Regions from separate parts of the Geobacillus sp. FSL K6-0789 genome, predicted to be linked through region 3. Evidence: predicted binding sites of a transcription regulator. Region 3 holds the regulator's gene; each other region holds the start of a gene.
What was found. The regulator Rex, encoded in region 3, represses fermentation and respiration genes when NADH is low (regulators of the CRP and FNR family bind a similar motif). The targets are predictions, from matches to a motif close to TTGTGAAATATTTCACAA.
Positions count from the first base shown of each region.

Region 1: a site for Rex is predicted at 3,353-3,370, ahead of nsrR (nitric oxide-sensing transcriptional repressor NsrR). Genes of this name have one in related genera too.
Region 2: a site for Rex is predicted at 1,159-1,176, ahead of NSQ51_RS02965 (cytochrome ubiquinol oxidase subunit I). Genes of this name have one in related genera too.

Region 1 covers NZ_CP151966.1:1,738,826-1,744,924, forward strand. The annotation lists gene NSQ51_RS09075 (aminotransferase class V-fold PLP-dependent enzyme) at 1-179, shown strand, start outside; gene NSQ51_RS09080 (acyl-CoA dehydrogenase family protein) at 251-1,444, shown strand; gene speE (polyamine aminopropyltransferase) at 1,547-2,440, opposite strand; gene NSQ51_RS09090 (hypothetical protein) at 2,470-2,679, opposite strand; gene nsrR (nitric oxide-sensing transcriptional repressor NsrR) at 2,841-3,287, opposite strand; gene hmpA (NO-inducible flavohemoprotein) at 3,460-4,695, shown strand; gene purU (formyltetrahydrofolate deformylase) at 4,908-5,810, shown strand; gene NSQ51_RS09110 (helix-turn-helix transcriptional regulator) at 5,920-6,099, shown strand, end outside.
Region 2 covers NZ_CP151966.1:563,110-569,208, forward strand. The annotation lists gene NSQ51_RS02960 (SpoVR family protein) at 1-1,113, shown strand, start outside; gene NSQ51_RS02965 (cytochrome ubiquinol oxidase subunit I) at 1,399-2,745, shown strand; gene NSQ51_RS02970 (cytochrome d ubiquinol oxidase subunit II) at 2,742-3,770, shown strand; gene NSQ51_RS02975 (hypothetical protein) at 3,960-4,250, shown strand; partial or broken gene NSQ51_RS02980 (multidrug efflux SMR transporter) at 4,269-4,502, shown strand; gene NSQ51_RS02985 (YkvA family protein) at 4,835-5,107, shown strand; gene NSQ51_RS02990 (TerC family protein) at 5,122-5,814, shown strand; gene NSQ51_RS02995 (hypothetical protein) at 5,854-6,099, opposite strand, start outside.
Region 3 covers NZ_CP151966.1:255,323-261,421, forward strand. The annotation lists gene NSQ51_RS01415 (ABC-F family ATP-binding cassette domain-containing protein) at 32-1,963, opposite strand; gene moaC (cyclic pyranopterin monophosphate synthase MoaC) at 2,059-2,547, shown strand; gene NSQ51_RS01425 (redox-sensing transcriptional repressor Rex) at 2,563-3,204, shown strand; gene tatA (twin-arginine translocase TatA/TatE family subunit) at 3,222-3,374, shown strand; gene tatC (twin-arginine translocase subunit TatC) at 3,395-4,144, shown strand; gene NSQ51_RS01440 (YdiK family protein) at 4,209-4,388, opposite strand; gene NSQ51_RS01445 (type II CAAX endopeptidase family protein) at 4,385-5,119, opposite strand; gene groES (co-chaperone GroES) at 5,480-5,764, shown strand; gene groL (chaperonin GroEL) at 5,883-6,099, shown strand, end outside.

The DNA of each region.
Region 1 (6,099 bases), 1.5 Mb from region 3:
TGCGCGTGTCGCTTCATCCGACGATGACGAATGAAGAAGTGTATACGATCCTTCATGCCGTCCGCCAAATCGCCCGCCATGGCGCCCGCTGGCAAGAGGAGTATGTATACGATGCGGCGAAAAACGAGTTTGTCCATCGCCACGATGACCGATATGTCCGCCATTTCTTTCTGTTGTAATGCATTTTCATTTCCTCATCAATGCAAAACCGGTACAATAGAGGCATCCTGGAAAAAAGAAGGGGAGAACGATGAACGAATTGTACCATCTGCTTGTGCGGACCGAACGGGAAGAAGAGCTTCACCGCCGGGCATGGCGCCTCGCCGAACAGTTTGCCGCCCGCGCGGCGCATTATGATGAGCGGGCCGAGTTTCCGTTTGCCAACTTCGCTCTGTTAAAAGAAGCCGGATTTCTGTCGTTGACCGTCCCGGCCGAATACGGAGGCGGCGGGGCCTCGCTGTACGAGCTCGTGCTCGTGCAAGAGACGCTGGCCCAAGGCGACGGCGCCACCGCCTTGTCACTCGGTTGGCATTTAAGCATTGTCATGCGCCTGTATTTGCTGCGCCGCTGGCCGGAAGCGGTGCTCATCCGCCTGGCCAGCGAGATCACGGAACGCCATGTGTTGATAAACAGCGCCCATTCTGAACGGGCAACCGGCAGCCCGGCGCGCGGGGGAAAACCAACAACAACCGCTTGTTTCCGCAACGGCCGCTGGGTGCTTCATGGGCGAAAAGCGTTTGCGTCATTGGCGCCGGCACTCGATTACGTGCTAATTTCCGCCACGATTGACAGCAGCGGCGAGGTCGGCGAATTTCTTGTCCCGATGAAAACCTCGGGGCTTCGCATTGAGCCGACATGGCACACGCTCGGCATGAAGGCGACGCGCAGCGATGACCTCATCCTTGATGGCGTCGAGGTTGAACCGGAAGCGCTCGTGGAGATGCTGGAGAAACCGGTCGGTGCAGCACCGGCACAAGGATGGCTTTTGCATGTTCCGGCATGCTACTTAGGGATCGCCATCGCCGCCCGCAATGAGGCGCTCCGCTTTGCCCAAACGTACCAACCGAACACGTTGTCGCAGCCGATCGCCTCGACGCCGGAGGTGCAGCGGAAAATCGCCGAGATGGAGTGGCGCCTCGTTCACGCCCGTCATTTTCTGTATAGCATCGCCGATTTATGGGATCGATACCCTGACAAACGTCATGAAATGAAAGAGGAACTGGCAACCGCCAAGTTCATTGCGACGAATACCGCGCTCGAGGTTGTCGATTGGGCGATGCGCATCGTCGTGGGACAAAGTTTGTATGCTGATAGTCCGCTTGGGCGCTATTACCGCGACGTGCGCGCCGGACTCCATAACCCGCCGGCTGACGACTTGACGATCGCGTGGCTCGCCAAGCGGGCGCTTGCCGGCAGTCGAACGCGCGCAAAAGCTGACGCCTAAGCAGCCAACCAATGCAGGTTGACTCAAGAACATTCAACGTGTGTTTTCCAGACAAATCGAAACCGCTGTCCCTAAATGCGAGGGACAGCGGTTTTTTAACGGTCATTTTCCCGTGTTTTCGTTCTCTGCCTCCAGCGCAGCGCGCAAAAAGGAAGGCAACGCGAAGCATTGGCGGAATACAGCGTCATTGACGTATTTTGTATCTTCGGGAATCGCTGTTTGCTTCGGCAGCTCAAGCGGCCGTTTCGAGCCGATTGTAAAGCTCCACAATCCGCCCGGGTACGTCGGCACAACCGCCGTGTACACGAGCACATGCGGGAACAATTCGCGAATGTTGCGGTATGTCCGCTTCAAAATATCGAGATGGAAAATGGGCGACTGGCTTTGGCACACCATGAGCCCGTCCTCTTTTAATGCCCGGTGCACGTTGGCATAAAACTCCGGTGAAAACAGCGCCTCAGCCGGGCCGACCGGGTCGGAGGAGTCGATCATGATGACGTCGTACTCGCGTTCCTTTCCGCGCACAAAGGCGACACCGTCGCCATAAATGAAGTGGACGCGCGGGTCGGACAAATTGCCGGAGACGGCCGGCAAATGTTCTTTGCACGCCCGGACGACCTTCTCATCAATTTCCACCATCTCGATCGCCTCGAGGCGGGCATACTTAGCCGTTTCTCTGGCTGCCCCGCAGTCTCCCCCGCCGATGATCAGCGCCCGTTTGGCTTCCGGATGAAACTGAAGCGGCACGTGCGAAATCATCTCATTATAAATATGGCCGTCAATCGAGGTCGTTTGCACGACGCCGTCCAGTACGAGCATGCGGCCAAAATCATACGAATCCAAAATCATGACATGCTGATACTCGGATGGCTCGGCAAAGATCACCTCTTTGATCCGGTAGCTAATTTTCAAATTGTCGCGGTCATCTTCGGTGAGCCAAAGCTCTCCGTTGTCCATATGCAAGTAAGGGGGTAAAGCGCTTCCTTCGTGTTTCATTGTGACCTCCTTTAGTCATGCAGATGTTTTCACACCTTTCTAATCTTAATATATTCTTCGTCTTGTGGCAAACAAAGGGGATGTGATCGGCCGGTGCCGGACGTGTTCATCCCGCCGCCCATGTTCGACGACTGGTTGCGTTTTTCCGGCCGCTCCTCGTCTTGGCCGCCGCAGCCGGCACAAAGGCTGACCGCTAACGCGCAAATGGCGGCAAGCGGCATCATCCATCGTTTTCGCATCTTTTCCTCCTCCTTTCGTTTCCATCATAAACTGAGACGGCGGGCGACGACCACGACATCGTATGATTCCATCGTTCCGTCTCCCTTCATGCGGCGATGCTTGCTTATAGTGTGCCTGTTCGGCAAAAAATAACACTCCCCGGCACCCGGCCGGAGAGTGTCTATCGATCGCGCCGCTTTCCAAGCAAAGCACGAAGCGACGTACGGTTTTCAAGCAAATCAGCGAGCGTATACGCATCGAGCACACGCAAAAACGCTTCTAACGCCTCGCGAAGCGCAAAACGGAGCCGGCATGAAGGCGTCAGCACGCATTCATTACCGTGAGCGGCGAAGCACTCCACAAGCGACAAATTGTCTTCCGTCTCGCGAACGACCGCACCGATGACAATCTCCTCCGGCCGTTTCGCCAGGCGAATCCCGCCGTTGCGTCCGCGGATCGTTTCGATGTAGCCAAGCTTGCCGAGCTCATGGACGATTTTGCTTAAATGATGCTCAGAGAGGGAAAACGCAGTGGAAATTTCTTTGATATTTGTTTTTTCGCCTTCATCGAGCGTTCCTAAAAACAGCAGCACACGCAACGCATATTCTGTATAGTTCGTCAGCTGCATGGTCATCCACAACCTTTAGACAAGATGGTTGCTTCCATTGTATCACACCTGTCTGTGCGAGGGAATTGTGAACAATTTATTAAAGATGTATTTGAAATGTTGCTTTTTCACTATGCGTATGATTGAATAAAACATGTATTTAAAATACATGTTTTATGAGAGGAGATGAAACATGGCTAAGACAACGGCTTTGCACCCAAAAACGATTGAAATCGTCAAATCGACCGTACCGATGTTGGAGCAGCACGGCGAACAGATTACCAAACGGTTTTACCAATTGATGTTTTCGAACCATCCAGAATTGTTGAATATTTTCAACCATGCCAACCAAAAACAAGGGCGGCAGCAACGCGCCTTGGCGGCAGCCGTGTACGCGGCAGCGCGCTATATCGATCAATTGGACGCCATTTTGCCGGTCGTGCGGCAAATCGGCCATAAACACCGGAGTTTAGGCATTAAACCGGAACAATACCCGATTGTCGGAAGGCACTTGCTGCTAGCGATCAAAGACGTGCTCGGCGACGCTGCCACTGATGACGTGATAACGGCTTGGGCGGCAGCGTATGAAGCCATTGCCGCTGTTTTCATTCAAGTCGAGAAGGAGCTCTACGATGAAGCTGCGGCCAAGCACGGCGGCTGGCGCGGTTTCCGCCGCTTTGTCGTCACAAAAAAGGTGAAGGAAAGCGACGTCATCACGTCGTTTTATTTCGAGCCGGAAGACGGCGACGCCATCAGCGACTATTTACCAGGTCAATACGTGAGCGTAAAACTGGACATCCCTGGTGAAACGTATACGCACATTCGCCAATACAGCTTATCGGACGCCCCTGGCAAAGGGTATTACCGCATCAGTGTCAAACGGGAAGCAGCAACAGCGGAAAAACCAGCCGGCATCGTGTCGAACTATTTGCATGACCACATTCACGAAGGCGATGTCGTCGAGTTAAGCGCTCCAGCCGGCGACTTTACGCTCGACTTGACACACGAAACGCCGGTTGTGCTGATCAGCGGCGGCGTTGGGGTCACTCCGCTTTTAAGCATGGCGAATACATTGGCCATCCGTCAGCCGAATCGTCCGGTGACGTTTCTTCAAGCTGCCCTAAACGGCCGCGTGCAAGCCTTTGACGAAGAGTTGCGGGCATTGGCCAAACGCCCGTCGTTTGCCTACCATCTCTGTTACGAATCGCCGTCTGAAGACGACCGCCGTCATCCGCATTTCGGCAAAGAAGGACGGATCGACCTTGCTTGGATGAAAACGGTAATTCCGACTCGCGACGCTGACTTTTATTTCTGCGGCCCAGTTCCATTTATGAAAACGGTCTACCGCGCCTTAGCAGAGTGGGGCGTGCCGGAAGAACGCATCCATTACGAATTTTTCGGCCCGGCCGGCGATTTGACGAAAGACTGATCACGGGCAGACCAAAGGGTGTCTCCTACATAACGAGACACCCTTTGATCTGCCATTTTACTCGAGGGGAGATGTTCTTTTGAATATCGCCCCTTCCGCCGCAGGGGCAAAGGCGGCTTTTCTTGCAAAAAAGATGGACTGTGCAGTTGGCAAGCGGATGATTTTTTTGTATGATGAAAACCAAACGACGGAAAGAAAAGGGAGAGAACAACATGACGACATTTCGCCAACATCGCTTGCAATCATTTTTGCAAGGCTATGAAGATCGCGCCCGCCTGCTCATTTCCTGTCCGGATCGTCCAGGTATTGTCGCCGCGGTCACGTCCTTCTTGTATGAGCAAGGCGCCAATATCGTCGAATCGAGCCAATACTCGACCGATCCGAAAGGGGGTACGTTCTTCCTCCGTTTGGAGTTTGACTGCCCGAACATCACGGAACGAAAAGACCAGATCGAAGCGGCCTTTGCCCCGATCGCCGCTGAATTTCAGATGCGTTGGCAGCTTCGGCTGCACAACGACATTCGGCGAATCGCGATTTTTGTCTCCAAAGCTGAGCATTGTCTGCTTGAACTTCTTTGGCAATGGCAGGCGGGAGAGCTGATCGCCGACATCGCCCTTGTCATCAGCAACCACCCCGACTTGCGCGAGACGGTCGAGTCATTTGGCATCCCTTATGTGCATATTCCGGTGACGAAAGAAACGAAAGCGGACGCCGAAGCCGAACAAATCCGTCTGCTTCGCGACTATCAGATCGACACGATCGTGCTTGCCCGCTACATGCAAATTTTGTCGCCGGCGTTTGTCGCTGAATTCCCGGGACGGATCATCAACATCCACCACTCATTTTTGCCCGCCTTTATTGGTGCGCGTCCGTATGAGCGGGCGTATGAGCGCGGCGTCAAATTGATCGGCGCCACATCGCACTACGTCACCGACGATTTGGATGAAGGGCCGATCATCGAGCAAGACGTCGCCCGCGTGGACCACCGCCACCATCCCGACGATTTAAAGCGGATCGGCCGCCTGATCGAAAAAACCGTGCTCGCCCGGGCGCTCAAATGGCATTTGGAAGACCGGGTCATCATCCACGGAAACAAAACGATCGTGTTTTATTGAACCCAAGCGGGAGAGGATTTTTCCTTTCCCGCATGGTATAATGAAGATAAGCAGGATTTGGCCGCCCAAAGAGCGAAATTTCATCCGTAGGGAAGGAGGGAAAAAGCCTATGGGAGAAAAACGGACGCCCAGCGGTTTTCTGTTAAAACAACGTGCGTTTTTAAAACTGTATTTAATCACGTTAACGGAACAAGAACGGTTGTATGGACTGAAGCTGCTTGATGTGCTGCGCCAAGAGTTTAAACCGTTCGGCTACCAGCCGAACCATTCCGAAGTGTACAAAGCGCTC
Region 2 (6,099 bases), 310 kb from region 3:
CATGTGTTGGCCCACAGCGACTTTTTCAAAAACAACGTCCGCTTCAGCAACACGAAGCGCGATATGGTGGAAAGCATGGCGGCGACAGCGGAGCGGATCAAGCATTATGAACATCAATACGGAAAATTGGAAGTGGAAAAATTTTTGGATGCCGTCTTGGCCATTCAGGAGCATATCGATCCCTCGCTCCTGCGGCCGAAGCTGTCATGGACGTGGGAAGATACGGAAGTGTACGAAGAGGAGGAGCCTCCGAAAACATCGACGCCGTACGACGATTTATGGTCGCTTGACGAGCGAGACAAACTGAAAACGCCGCCGCGAAAAAAACGGCGCAAGTTTCCGCCGCAACCGGAAAAAGATGTGCTATTGTTCATTGAAGAATACAGCCGCGAACTGGAGGATTGGCAACGCGACATTTTAACGATGATGCGCGAGGAAATGCTTTATTTTTGGCCGCAGCTGGAGACGAAAATCATGAACGAAGGATGGGCGACGTATTGGCATCAGCGCATTTTGCGCGAGATGGATTTGACGAGCGATGAGGCGATTGAATTTGCGAAACTGAACGCCAACGTCGTGCAACCGTCGCGCACTGGCATCAATCCGTATTATTTAGGACTGAAAATTTTTGAAGACATTGAAGAGCGGTGGAACAACCCGACTGAGGAGATGAAAAAATACGGCGTCAAGCCGGGGTCGGGGAGGGCGAAAATTTTTGAAGTGCGCGAACTCGAATCCGACATTTCGTTTTTGCGCAACTATTTAACGAAAGAGCTCGTTATGCGCGAAGATATGTATTTGTTCCAAAAACAGGGGAAAGAATATAAAATCGTCGACAAAAACTGGGATCATATCCGCGACCAACTCGTCAGCATGCGGGTGAACGGTGGATTCCCGTATATCACGGTCAATGACGGCGATTATATGCGCAACGGAGAGTTGTATTTGAAGCATTGGTATGAAGGAATCGAACTCGATCTGAAGTATTTAGAAAAAGTGCTCCCATACATTTATCAGTTGTGGGGCCGTCCGGTCCATATGGAGACGGTCGTCGAGGAAAAGCCGATGTTGTTTACGTATGACGGGAAAACGGTGCATCGGAAATATTTATAACATGAGGGCAGGGATCTCCTGCTTTTTTTGTTTGTCACGATGAATATGTGAAAAATGACACAAATTATTCGAAATCATGCCGGATAGCGTCCCCGATTTTATGAAATAATATGGAGTGGATAATTTGTGATGATTGTCACAAATTCTTCACCACTGTTTGTTCGCTCGGGGGGGTAGATATGTGGAAGCGGCATGAAAAAACGCTTGTGTTCGTTAGCTTTGCTGTTGCGACTATTGTCTTGCTTTCCTTGATTGGTCGCTTGTTTTCATAAGGGGGGATGAATCGTGAACGGTTACGATCCGGTGCTGCTTAGCCGTATTTTGACGGGATTGACGCTGACGGTCCACATCATTTATGCCACGATCGGCGTCGGGGTTCCACTGATGATCGCCATTGCCCAGTGGGTTGGGATTCGCAAAAATGATATGCATTACATCTTACTCGCTCGCCGCTGGACGCGCGGTTTTGTCATCACCGTAGCGGTCGGCGTGGTGACAGGAACAGCGATCGGCTTGCAGCTGTCGCTTTTATGGCCGAACTTTATGCAGCTGGCTGGCCAAGTGATCAGCTTGCCGCTGTTCATGGAGACGTTCGCCTTCTTTTTTGAAGCCATTTTCCTCGGCATTTATTTGTATACATGGGATCGGTTCGAAAATCAGAAAAAACATTTGCTTTTGCTTATCCCGGTGGCAATCGGGTCTTCAGCATCAGCCATGTTTATTACGATGGTGAACGCGTTTATGAATACGCCGCAAGGGTTTGAATTTAAAAACGGCGAGCTTGTCAACATCGATCCAATCGCGGCTATGTTCAACCCAGCGATGCCGACGAAAGTCGCCCATGTGCTGGCGACTTCGTATATGACGTCAGCATTCGTGCTTGCTTCGATCGCCGCTTGGCATTTATGGAAAGGCAATCGTCACATTTATCATCGCAAGGCACTTCATTTAATGATGAAAACAGCTTTTATTTTTTCGGTAGCCAGTGTATTGATTGGCGACTTATCGGGCAAATTTTTAGCCAAATACCAGCCAGAAAAGCTGGCGGCCGCTGAATGGCATTTTGAAACGAGCTCCCACGCGCCGCTCGTGTTGTTTGGCATGCTGACAGAGGATGGCGAGGTGAAGTATGCCATTAAAATCCCATATGCGTTAAGCATTTTGGCGCACAACCACCCGGGGGCGGTTGTGACCGGGCTGAACGAATTTCCGGAAGATGAACGCCCACCACTGTACATTCATTACTTATTCGATGTGATGGTCACGATCGGGGTGTTTTTAATGGTTGTCGCAGCCGCGTATTGGCTCGGATCGATTTTCCGCTGGAAGTGGACGGCGAAAAAGTGGTTTTTTGGACTGCTGGTGGCGGGAGGGCCGCTGGCGATGGTTGCGATTGAGGCGGGATGGTACTTAGCGGAAGTCGGGCGGCAGCCGTGGATTTTGCGTGGCTATATGAAAACGGCGGAAGGAGCGACATCGTCGGCGCATGTGGATACGATGCTTGTGTTGTTTTGCCTTTTGTATATGGTGTTAGTAATTGCGAGCGCAATAGTGCTCATCCGTATGTTCCGCCGCAACCCGGTTGAACGGGAGCTGGCAGAGCGGGCCAATAATGGGGAGGTGGCGCCATGACGCTCGAAGTCATTGGCATTTCGGTGTTATGGCTGTTTTTGTTCGGGTACATTATCGTTGGCTCGATTGATTTCGGGGCTGGGTTTTTCAGCGCCTATAGCCATTGGGCAAACAAACAGCATATTTTGCACCGCATCATTCAGCGCTATCTTTCCCCTGTATGGGAAGTGACGAACGTCTTTCTTGTCTTTTTCTTTGTCGGCATTGTCGGCTTTTTTCCGAAAACGGCGTATTATTACGGTTCTATTTTGCTTGTCCCGGCGAGCATCTCCATCATTTTGTTAGCTATTCGCGGCTCGTACTATGCGTTTCATACGTATGGGGGGACGGAACGGAACTGGTATTTAATCGCTTATGGATTGACGGGGTTGTTTATTCCGGCCTCCCTGTCCATCGTGTTGACGATTTCTGAAGGCGGGTTTGTGGAGGTAGGCGCCTCAGGCGTTACGCTGGATTATGGGAAGCTGTTTGCAAGCCCGTTGTCATGGAGCATTGTGCTGCTCAGTGTGACGAGCGTTCTTTACATTTCTGCCGTTTTCTTAACGTACTATGCGGACGAGGCCAAGGATGAACGGGCGCGGGCGCTGTTGCGCCGCTACGCTCTTCTTTGGAGCGGGCCGACGATGTTGTCAGCGCTGCTCATTATTTACCAGCTCCGCTACCATAATCCCGAGCATTACGCCAACCTATGGAATGTGGCGTGGATGCTGGTCATTTCCTTTTTGTGTTTTGTCATTACCGTTTGGCTGCTTTGGCGGCAGCGGCGGTTCGGCTGGGCGTTTATTGCGCTGTTGTTTCAATACGCGTTCGCCTTTTACGCCTATGGCATTTCACATTATCCGTATTTGTTATACCCGTATTTGACGATTTATGACGGGTTTACGAATGAGACGATGGCTATGGCGTTGATCGTCGCGTTTATTGCCGGCCTCCTGTTATTAATTCCGTCACTTTATTTGCTTATGCGCCTCTTTGTGTTTAACAAGGAGTACGTTAAAGGAAAATGGGAAGGGGGAAAAGGATAATGCAAACATTTTTGATCATGTATGCGCCGATGATCATCGTCGCCCTGTCGATCATCGCCGCGTTTTGGGCTGGTTTGAAAGATGTGCACGTAGATAAGTAAACACAATTTCAGCGTCTTGGTAATGCATAGTTTGCCGCCAATCGCCCACACTAGCGGATGACAACGAATAGAGAAAGGATGGGCGAGCATGAAAGAAATATTGGAGCGTGTGAAAGAGCAGCTGGAACAATCGTTTGACGAACCGCGCTCGACGAGTCTTGATGGGGCGATTCATGAGCTTGAACGGTTAAAAGCGAGCGCCAGGGATAAACGGCAAATGATCGAAGATGTCATCCGTGCGGTGACTCACGCGCGCAATGCGCGAATGGAGCTGGCCGAGGCGGGAGATGAATCGGCGACAAACGCTTTCGCTGAGGCCTACCGGGCGCTCGATCAAGCGATTGAATCGTACAGTGGCGTCGATAACGACCCGGTGTAAGACGGATGGGGGCCCCCTTGGCCTTCTGTTGTGACGATTGCGGGGATGGCGGCGAGCTTTTACTTTTTATCACTGGCGATAAAAACGTTGCCGATCGGCACCGCCTATGCGGTGTGGACGGGAATCGGAGCGCTCGGGGCGGCCTTGGTCGGCATGTTGTTTTTAAACGAGCCGGTCAACGCGCTGCGGGTGGCGTTTTTGCTTTGCATTCTTGTCGGAGTCATTGGTTTGAAGTTTACGGCGGGGCAATAAATTGGATTCATTTCTTGCCAAGAAAAAGAGTTGACAACAGGTATAAATATTGAATATCATGAAAATATAAAAACGAATATAGTTTCTTTTGTTAAAGGGGAGTAGCTTTAACAGCAAAGTCGTCAGTTCAGGGCGCATGCCCTCGGCTTTGTTGGCAACGGCGACGTTGTTAGCGAGACCTTTACCGATGTTGGTAAAGGTCTCTTTTACTTATGAAGGCCTTTACCAAGGATGGTAAAGGCCTTCTTTCATGTCATGGAACAAAAGGGGGAAGATAATCGTAAAAGAAGATAGGTTCAGCTTCAAAAAGAACAAAAAGCGGAGGGGATGACATGCGCAAATGGTGGAAACGACTTCGCTTCATCGTCCATGTCCGGCGTTTTCTACCGTTTTTGTTCGAATTTTTCGTTTCTCATGAAGTGCCAATGCGAAAAAAATTGTTTTCTGTCGGTTTGCTGCTTTTGTATATAGCGTTGCCGCTTGACCTCATTCCAGATTGGATTGCGTTGTTTGGTTTGATCGATGATTTGACCGTCTTCCTGTTTATTTTGCAACAAGTCATCAAGATGGCGCCGATTTCGCTAAAGGAAAAATATAACTTGTGAAGGGGGATTGTTCCATGGATGTATTGTCAGCGGAGTTTTGGACGGCGTTGCTGTCGATCATTATTATCGATCTTTTGCTGGCAGGGGATAACGCCATTGTGATTGGATTGGCGGCCCGCAACTTGCCAAAGCATCAGCAAAAAAAGGCCATCATTTGGGGAACGGCCGGCGCCGTTGTTGTTCGGGCGTTAGCAACGATTTTCGTTGTATGGCTTCTTAAAATTCCAGGCCTCTTGCTTGTTGGCGGTCTCTTACTTGTCTGGATCGCTTACAAGCTGCTCGTTGAGGAAAAGGGGCACGATGATATCGAGGCTGGGGGAAGTTTATGGGAAGCGATGCGCACGATTATTATTGCCGATGCGTTGATGGGACTTGACAACGTGTTGGCGGTCGCCGGTGCCGCGCATGGAAATTTTCTCCTTGTTATCCTTGGGCTGCTCATTTCTGTTCCAATCATGGTGTGGGGCAGCACGTTTATTTTAAAATGGATCGAGCGCTTCCCAATCATTATTACGATCGGCGCCGGTGTCCTCGCCTGGACGGCGGCGAAAATGATCGTCGATGAGCCGTTTTTAAAGGCGTATTTTGCCAATCCTGCCGTGAAGTATGGATTTGAGTTGCTTGTTGTTGCCGCTGTCATTGTGGCGGGAACGATAAAAAAACGAAAAAGCGCCAAAGAGACGAAACCGAAAGCCGCCAATGAATAATTGGCGGCTTTTGTGGCTGGGCAATCACCAAGCGGATGGCTATTTCCATTTCAGCAGCAGAAATTGCAGCAGCCATCCAATGGAGAGCCCGGGGATGACAGATAAGATCGGCAGCCAAATCGGTCCAAAAAACACGCCGCCGATCGTCACGTGCGACGAGTACATCAAGCCGACCGTCACAAAGTAGGCGGAGACGACAAACGGCAAAAACGAGTACGGCGTTTGCCCGCCGCCAGCGTCTTTAAACGCATCCCACATGGCAAAAAAGTATAAACATGGATAAAA
Region 3 (6,099 bases):
CCGTGTTGGCGTTCCCTGGCAGCGGATTGGCTCAAAACGAGGCGTAGAGCTGTTCCCACTCGGCCAATAACGTTTCAAGCTGCTGTTTCCGCTTTTCGTTTTCTTGCGTGAGCTGCTGCACGGTTTCATAATCGCCGTATACAGACGGGTCGCACAGCTGCTGCTCGGTTTCAGCGATTTGTGCTTCCAGTGCGGCGATCTCGGCTTCGATCTCTTCCAGACGGCGCTGCCGTTGGCGCTGTCGTCTTTTTTCCTCTTTTTCTTGCTCGTATGTGGATTTGGCTGTTTCGCCGCTGTCCGGTGATGCGGGCGGGTGGGAGTCCAGGCGCGCCAATTCGCGCATTTCTTCTTTTTTCGCCACGTAATAGTCATAGTCTCCTAAATATTCGACAAGCCCATCGCCCGAGAGTTCAAACAGCTTTGTCGCGATGCGATTAATGAAATAGCGGTCGTGGGAGACGAACAAGATCGTTCCCGGATAGTCGACAAGCGCCTGCTCGAGCATCTCTTTGCTGTCAAGGTCGAGATGGTTGGTCGGTTCATCCAACAAGAGAACGTTGGCTTTTTGCAGCATGAGTTTGGCGAGCGCCAGGCGTGCTTTCTCTCCGCCGCTTAAGGCGGAAACCGGTTTTAAGACGTCGTCGCCGGAAAACAAAAAGTTGCCGAGCACGGTGCGAATTTCTTTTTCGGTTTTGTCCGGGTAGGCGTCCCACAACTCGTCGAGCACTCGTTTGTTTGTCGACAGTTCCGCCTGGTTTTGGTCGTAATAGCCGATTTTCACATTTGCACCGTACCGGAGCTTTCCGGATTGGACTGGGAGCTTTCCGGCGATCGTCTTCAACAATGTCGACTTGCCGATGCCGTTTGGTCCGACCAAGGCGACACTCTCCCCCCGTGTTATGCGAAAGCTGATTTGGCGGATGACCGGTGCGCCTTCGCGATAGCCGGCGGTCAATTGCTCTGCGGTGAGCACCTCATGGCCGCTCGGCCGCTCAATCGCAAAAGAAAAAGAAGCTGATTTTTCATCTCCGGCCGGGCGTTCAAGCCGCTCCATTTTTTCGAGCTGCTTTCGCCGGCTTTGCGCCCGTTTCGTTGTCGAGGCGCGGGCGATGTTGCGCCGGATGAAGTCTTCGAGGCGGGCGATTTCCTCCTGTTGCTTTTCGTATCGTTTTAGCTCTTGTTCGTATTGCTCGGCCCGAAGCTCCAAATAGCGGCTGTAATTGCCGCTATACCGCTTAAGCGTCGCGTTGGACAGCTCGTACACTTCGGTGACGACTTTGTCCAAAAAGTAGCGGTCATGGGAAACGAGCAGAACGGCGCCGGGGTATGCCTGTAAATATTGCTCGAGCCATGTGAGCGTATCGAGGTCCAAATGGTTCGTCGGCTCGTCTAAAATAAGCAAGTCCGGCTTGGCCAACAGCAGTTTTCCAAGGGCGAGCCGCGTCCGCTGTCCGCCGCTTAGCGAGGAAACGGGCGTTGTTTGGTAATCGTATGACGAAAATTGCAGCCCGTGCAAAACAGAGCGGATGTCGGCTTCATACTGATAGCCCCCTTGTTCTTTGTATTGCTCTTGCAAGTTGTCATACGCTTGAAGCGTTTTTTCGTAGCGGGACGGATCGGCGAGCAGATCCGGGTCGCCAAGCTGGGCGCCGAGCTCTGCTAGCTGCGCTTCGATCGCCCGGAGCGGCGCGAATACGTCCAGCATCTCGTCCCAAATGGAGCGTGACGAGTCGAGCCCGCTGTTTTGCGCCAAATAGCCGATTTTGATATGGCTTGGCTTGATGATTTCACCGCTGTCGGAAGAAAGTTCGCCGGCGATGATCTTCAGCAGCGTCGATTTGCCTGCGCCGTTGCGGCCGACAAGAGCAATGCGGGCGCGGGACTGTATTTCTAGTTTTATATTCGATAAAATAAGGTCAGCGCCAAAATATTTCGTGATTCCATTCACTTGCAAAATGATCATGTCCGTCACCTCGCGAATAGTTTAACGTAAGTCGCGAAAACGGTCAAAGACAGATAACGAAAAATGGTGTATAGTGATAAATGGAGGAGATTGTCTTGTCATCGTTTACGCATTTCAATGAACAAGGCCGGGCGAAAATGGTCGACATTACGAACAAGGAAGATACGATCAGGATAGCGGTGGCGAGAACGAGCGTCACCGTCAATGAAGAGATTTACGAAAAGATGACGAACAATGCCATTGAGAAAGGTGATGTGCTGGCGGTAGCCCAGGTGGCCGGGGTCATGGCGGCGAAAAAAACGGCCGATCTTATTCCGATGTGCCATCCGCTTATGTTAAAAGGCGTCGATATTGCCTTTGCTTGGGAAAAAGAGGCGGAAGCGTATAAACTTGTGATTACCGTGACGGTCAAAACGAAAGGGAGCACAGGAGTGGAGATGGAAGCGCTGACGGCGGCTTCGGTATGCGCATTGACTGTGTACGACATGTGCAAATCGCTCGATAAAGGAATGACGATCGGTCCAACGTATTTGGTCGAAAAAACGGGCGGGAAGTCCGGCCATTATCGACGGAAAACCGATTAGCTGGGGGATGAAACGATGAGCAACGAACAACCGAAAATCCCGCAGGCGACTGCCAAGCGTCTGCCGTTATACTATCGGTTTTTGAAAAATTTACATGCCTCAGGGAAGCAGCGCGTGTCCTCCGCCGAGCTGAGCGAGGCGGTGAAAGTCGATCCGGCGACAATTCGCCGCGACTTTTCGTATTTTGGCGCGCTTGGCAAAAAGGGATACGGGTATAATGTCAATTATTTGTTGTCGTTTTTCCGCCAGACGCTTGAAGAGGATGAGGTGACCGAAGTCGCCTTGTTTGGCGTCGGCAATTTAGGCACCGCCTTTTTAAACTACAACTTTTCGAAAAATAACAACACGAAAATTGTCATGGCGTTTGATGTCGATGAACGGAAGGTCGGAACGACAGTCGGCGGGGTGCCGGTCTATCATCTCGATGAGCTGGAGGAGCGGCTTCGCGGCGACATTCCGATCGCGATTTTAACCGTGCCGGCCGCCGCGGCTCAAGCGCTGACCGACCGCCTTGTCGCGCAAGGAATTAAAGGCATTTTAAACTTTACTCCGGCGCGGTTGAACGTGCCGAACCATATTCGTGTCCATCATATCGATTTAGCCATTGAGCTGCAGTCGCTCGTCTATTTTTTGAAAAACTATCCATCGCCATCGTAAAAAGGAGAGAACAACACATGAAATATTTGTTGCTCGTTCTTGTCATTTTGTTGCTGTTTGGCACGAAAAAGCTGCCGGAGTTGGGGCGGTCGTTCGGCCAGTCGCTTCGCGAGTTTAAAGACGCCACAAAAGGGCTCGCTGATGACGAAGAAACGAAAACCGACCGATGACAAGGCAGGATGGGGAAACGATGAATGACAAAGAAATGTCCGTGTATGAACACCTCGGAGAGCTGCGGAAACGGCTGATCATCGTGCTTCTCTTTTTCGTTGCGGCGCTTGTAGCCAGCTTCTTTTTTGTCGATGACGTCATTGTGTATTTGCAGCACACTGCGGAAGCGAAACAGCTGACGATGAACGCGTTCCGCCTCACCGATCCGATTAAAGTGTATTTTCAGTTTGCCTTTGTCATCGCCGCTGTACTGACTGCTCCGGTGCTGTTGTATCAAATTTGGGCGTTTGTCAGTCCGGGGCTGTATGAAAAAGAGCGGAAAGCAACGCTCAGCTACATTCCAGCATCGATCATTCTATTTTTAGCCGGGGTTGGTTTTGCGTATTTCGTCTTGTTTCCATTTGTCGTCCGGTTTATGAATCAGCTGGCGGAACGGCTCGGCATTCAACAGATGATCGGCATTAATGAATATTTTCAGTTTTTGCTGCAGCTCGTGCTGCCGTTTGGCATCGTGTTTCAGCTGCCGATTGTTGTCCTGTTTTTCACCCGCTTAGGGCTTATTACGCCGCAGCTTCTTGTTCGCATCCGCAAGTATGCGTATTTGGCGCTGCTTATTTTAGCGGCCGCCATTACGCCGCCGGATGTGTTGTCGCAAGTGATCGTCATGATTCCACTGACGCTTTTGTATGAGGGGAGCATCTGGGTTGCCAAAATCGGCTATCGAAAGGCGCAATTAGCGGCGGAGGAAGGAAGCGGCGATCCATATTGAGGGCAGCATCAAGAGGACGGTTCATACGGCGCCAGGCAAAAACCCTCCCCCAATGGGGAGGGTTTTATTGTCTCGGTGTGAAGAACAAGCGAAAGGCGGTGCCGAAATCAAAAGCGGCCAGCGCCGCCAACGCGATGGTTGAGACGTTCCAAATCGTTTCATGAACGCTTTCGATCGCCAAATACGTAAACAGGAAGCCCAAGATGAAATACGGAACAGAAAACAGCCGCGGATGGCGCGTCATAGCCAAATCCTCCAAATGGCCAGCGGCAGTTCCGCTTGGCGCATCATGTTTTCCAATTCATCAGCCAACAAAATTTGAACGGCAACGACAAACGTGTTCATTGCTACATGGGCGAACATCGGCACGAAAATGCGTCCGGTTTTGGCGTATAAAAAGGCGAACACCATCCCCATGGATGTGTACAAAAGCAAATGCTCCGGCTCCATGTGGGCGAGAGCAAACAGAAGCGAGCTGGCCAGCGCTGCCAACCAAAAGTTGTATTTTTCATAAAGCGAGCCAAAAATGATTTTGCGGAAGATGAGTTCCTCCAAAACCGGGCCGATGACCGACGTGACGACGACGAGCAATGGCGTCAGGCGGATGATGTCGATGATTTGCCTTGTGTTTTCCGAGCCCGGCTCAATGCCCAATAGACGCCATTCGATGTTGGCGGCAACGCTTTGCGCGGCAAGCGCCAAAAAGACGCCCGAGATCGCCCACATCCATGACGAGGCGAGCGGCAGCCGCCGCATTGTCCGTTCATCGCGGTCGCCGCGCAGCAGCCATAAAATGATGGCAAAAGCCAATAAAAAGCTGATGACCGCCCAATAGCCGGAGGCAATTTTCGCTGCTTCGAGACGTGTTTGCGCGCCTTGGCCGACGCCGAGGGAGCGAAGGAGCGGCACACCGACAAAGGAAGACAGCTGCATGGCGATATAGGTGATGATGACATACCAGTAACGGCGCTTCAAATCGTTTTACCCCTTTATTTCAAATATATCCGTATTGTAGCACATGTTCGGCGAAATGATAAGAAAAGCGCGCCGGCCGTGGTTGGCGCGGCCGCCACAAAAAAATTGCCTAGCGTTGTTTATTGATGTTAGAAATGTGCAATAATGAAAATGGATTTTGTGCGCCGATTGATCTGGGGCCTGACAGCTTGTTATCCCATTTTCTCCTTATCTTCGCGCATGAAAGAAAAACAGTTATTTTTTTGTATTTCCTACTTGCAAAACGGAGAAGAGTTCATTAATATTATAAGTGTGTTAGCACTCAATAATGATGAGTGCTAATAAGAACGGCGAAAACTATCGTTAAGGAGGTTGTTTCCCGTGTTGAAGCCATTAGGCGATCGCATTGTCATTGAAGTCGTGGAAACTGAAGAAAAAACGGCTAGCGGCATCGTGCTGCCGGATACGGCGAAAGAAAAGCCGCAAGAAGGCCGCGTTGTCGCTGTCGGTGCAGGCCGCGTGCTTGACAACGGCCAACGCGTTGCGCCGGAAGTTGAAGTCGGCGACCGCATCATTTTCTCGAAATACGCCGGCACGGAAGTAAAATACGACGGAAAAGAATACTTAATTTTGCGCGAAAGCGACGTTTTGGCTGTCATCCGCTAATATATTGCGTTTACCACATAAACATTCCGGAAAACTGACATATCCTTAACTTTATGACACGAATACTTACCTTTTTCACGGCATGCAGTGAAATAAATTCATAAGGAGGTAACGGGGTATGGCAAAGGAAATTAAGTTCAGCGAAGAAGCGCGCCGTGCGATGTTGCGCGGGGTGGACAAACTCGCAGACGCAGTGAAAGTCACATTAGGTCCGAAAGGCCGCAACGTCGTATTGGAGAAAAAATTCGGTTCTCCGCTCATCACGAACGACGGGGTAACGATCGCGAAAGAAATCGAACTCGAAGACCCGTTTGAAAACATGGGCGCGAAACTGG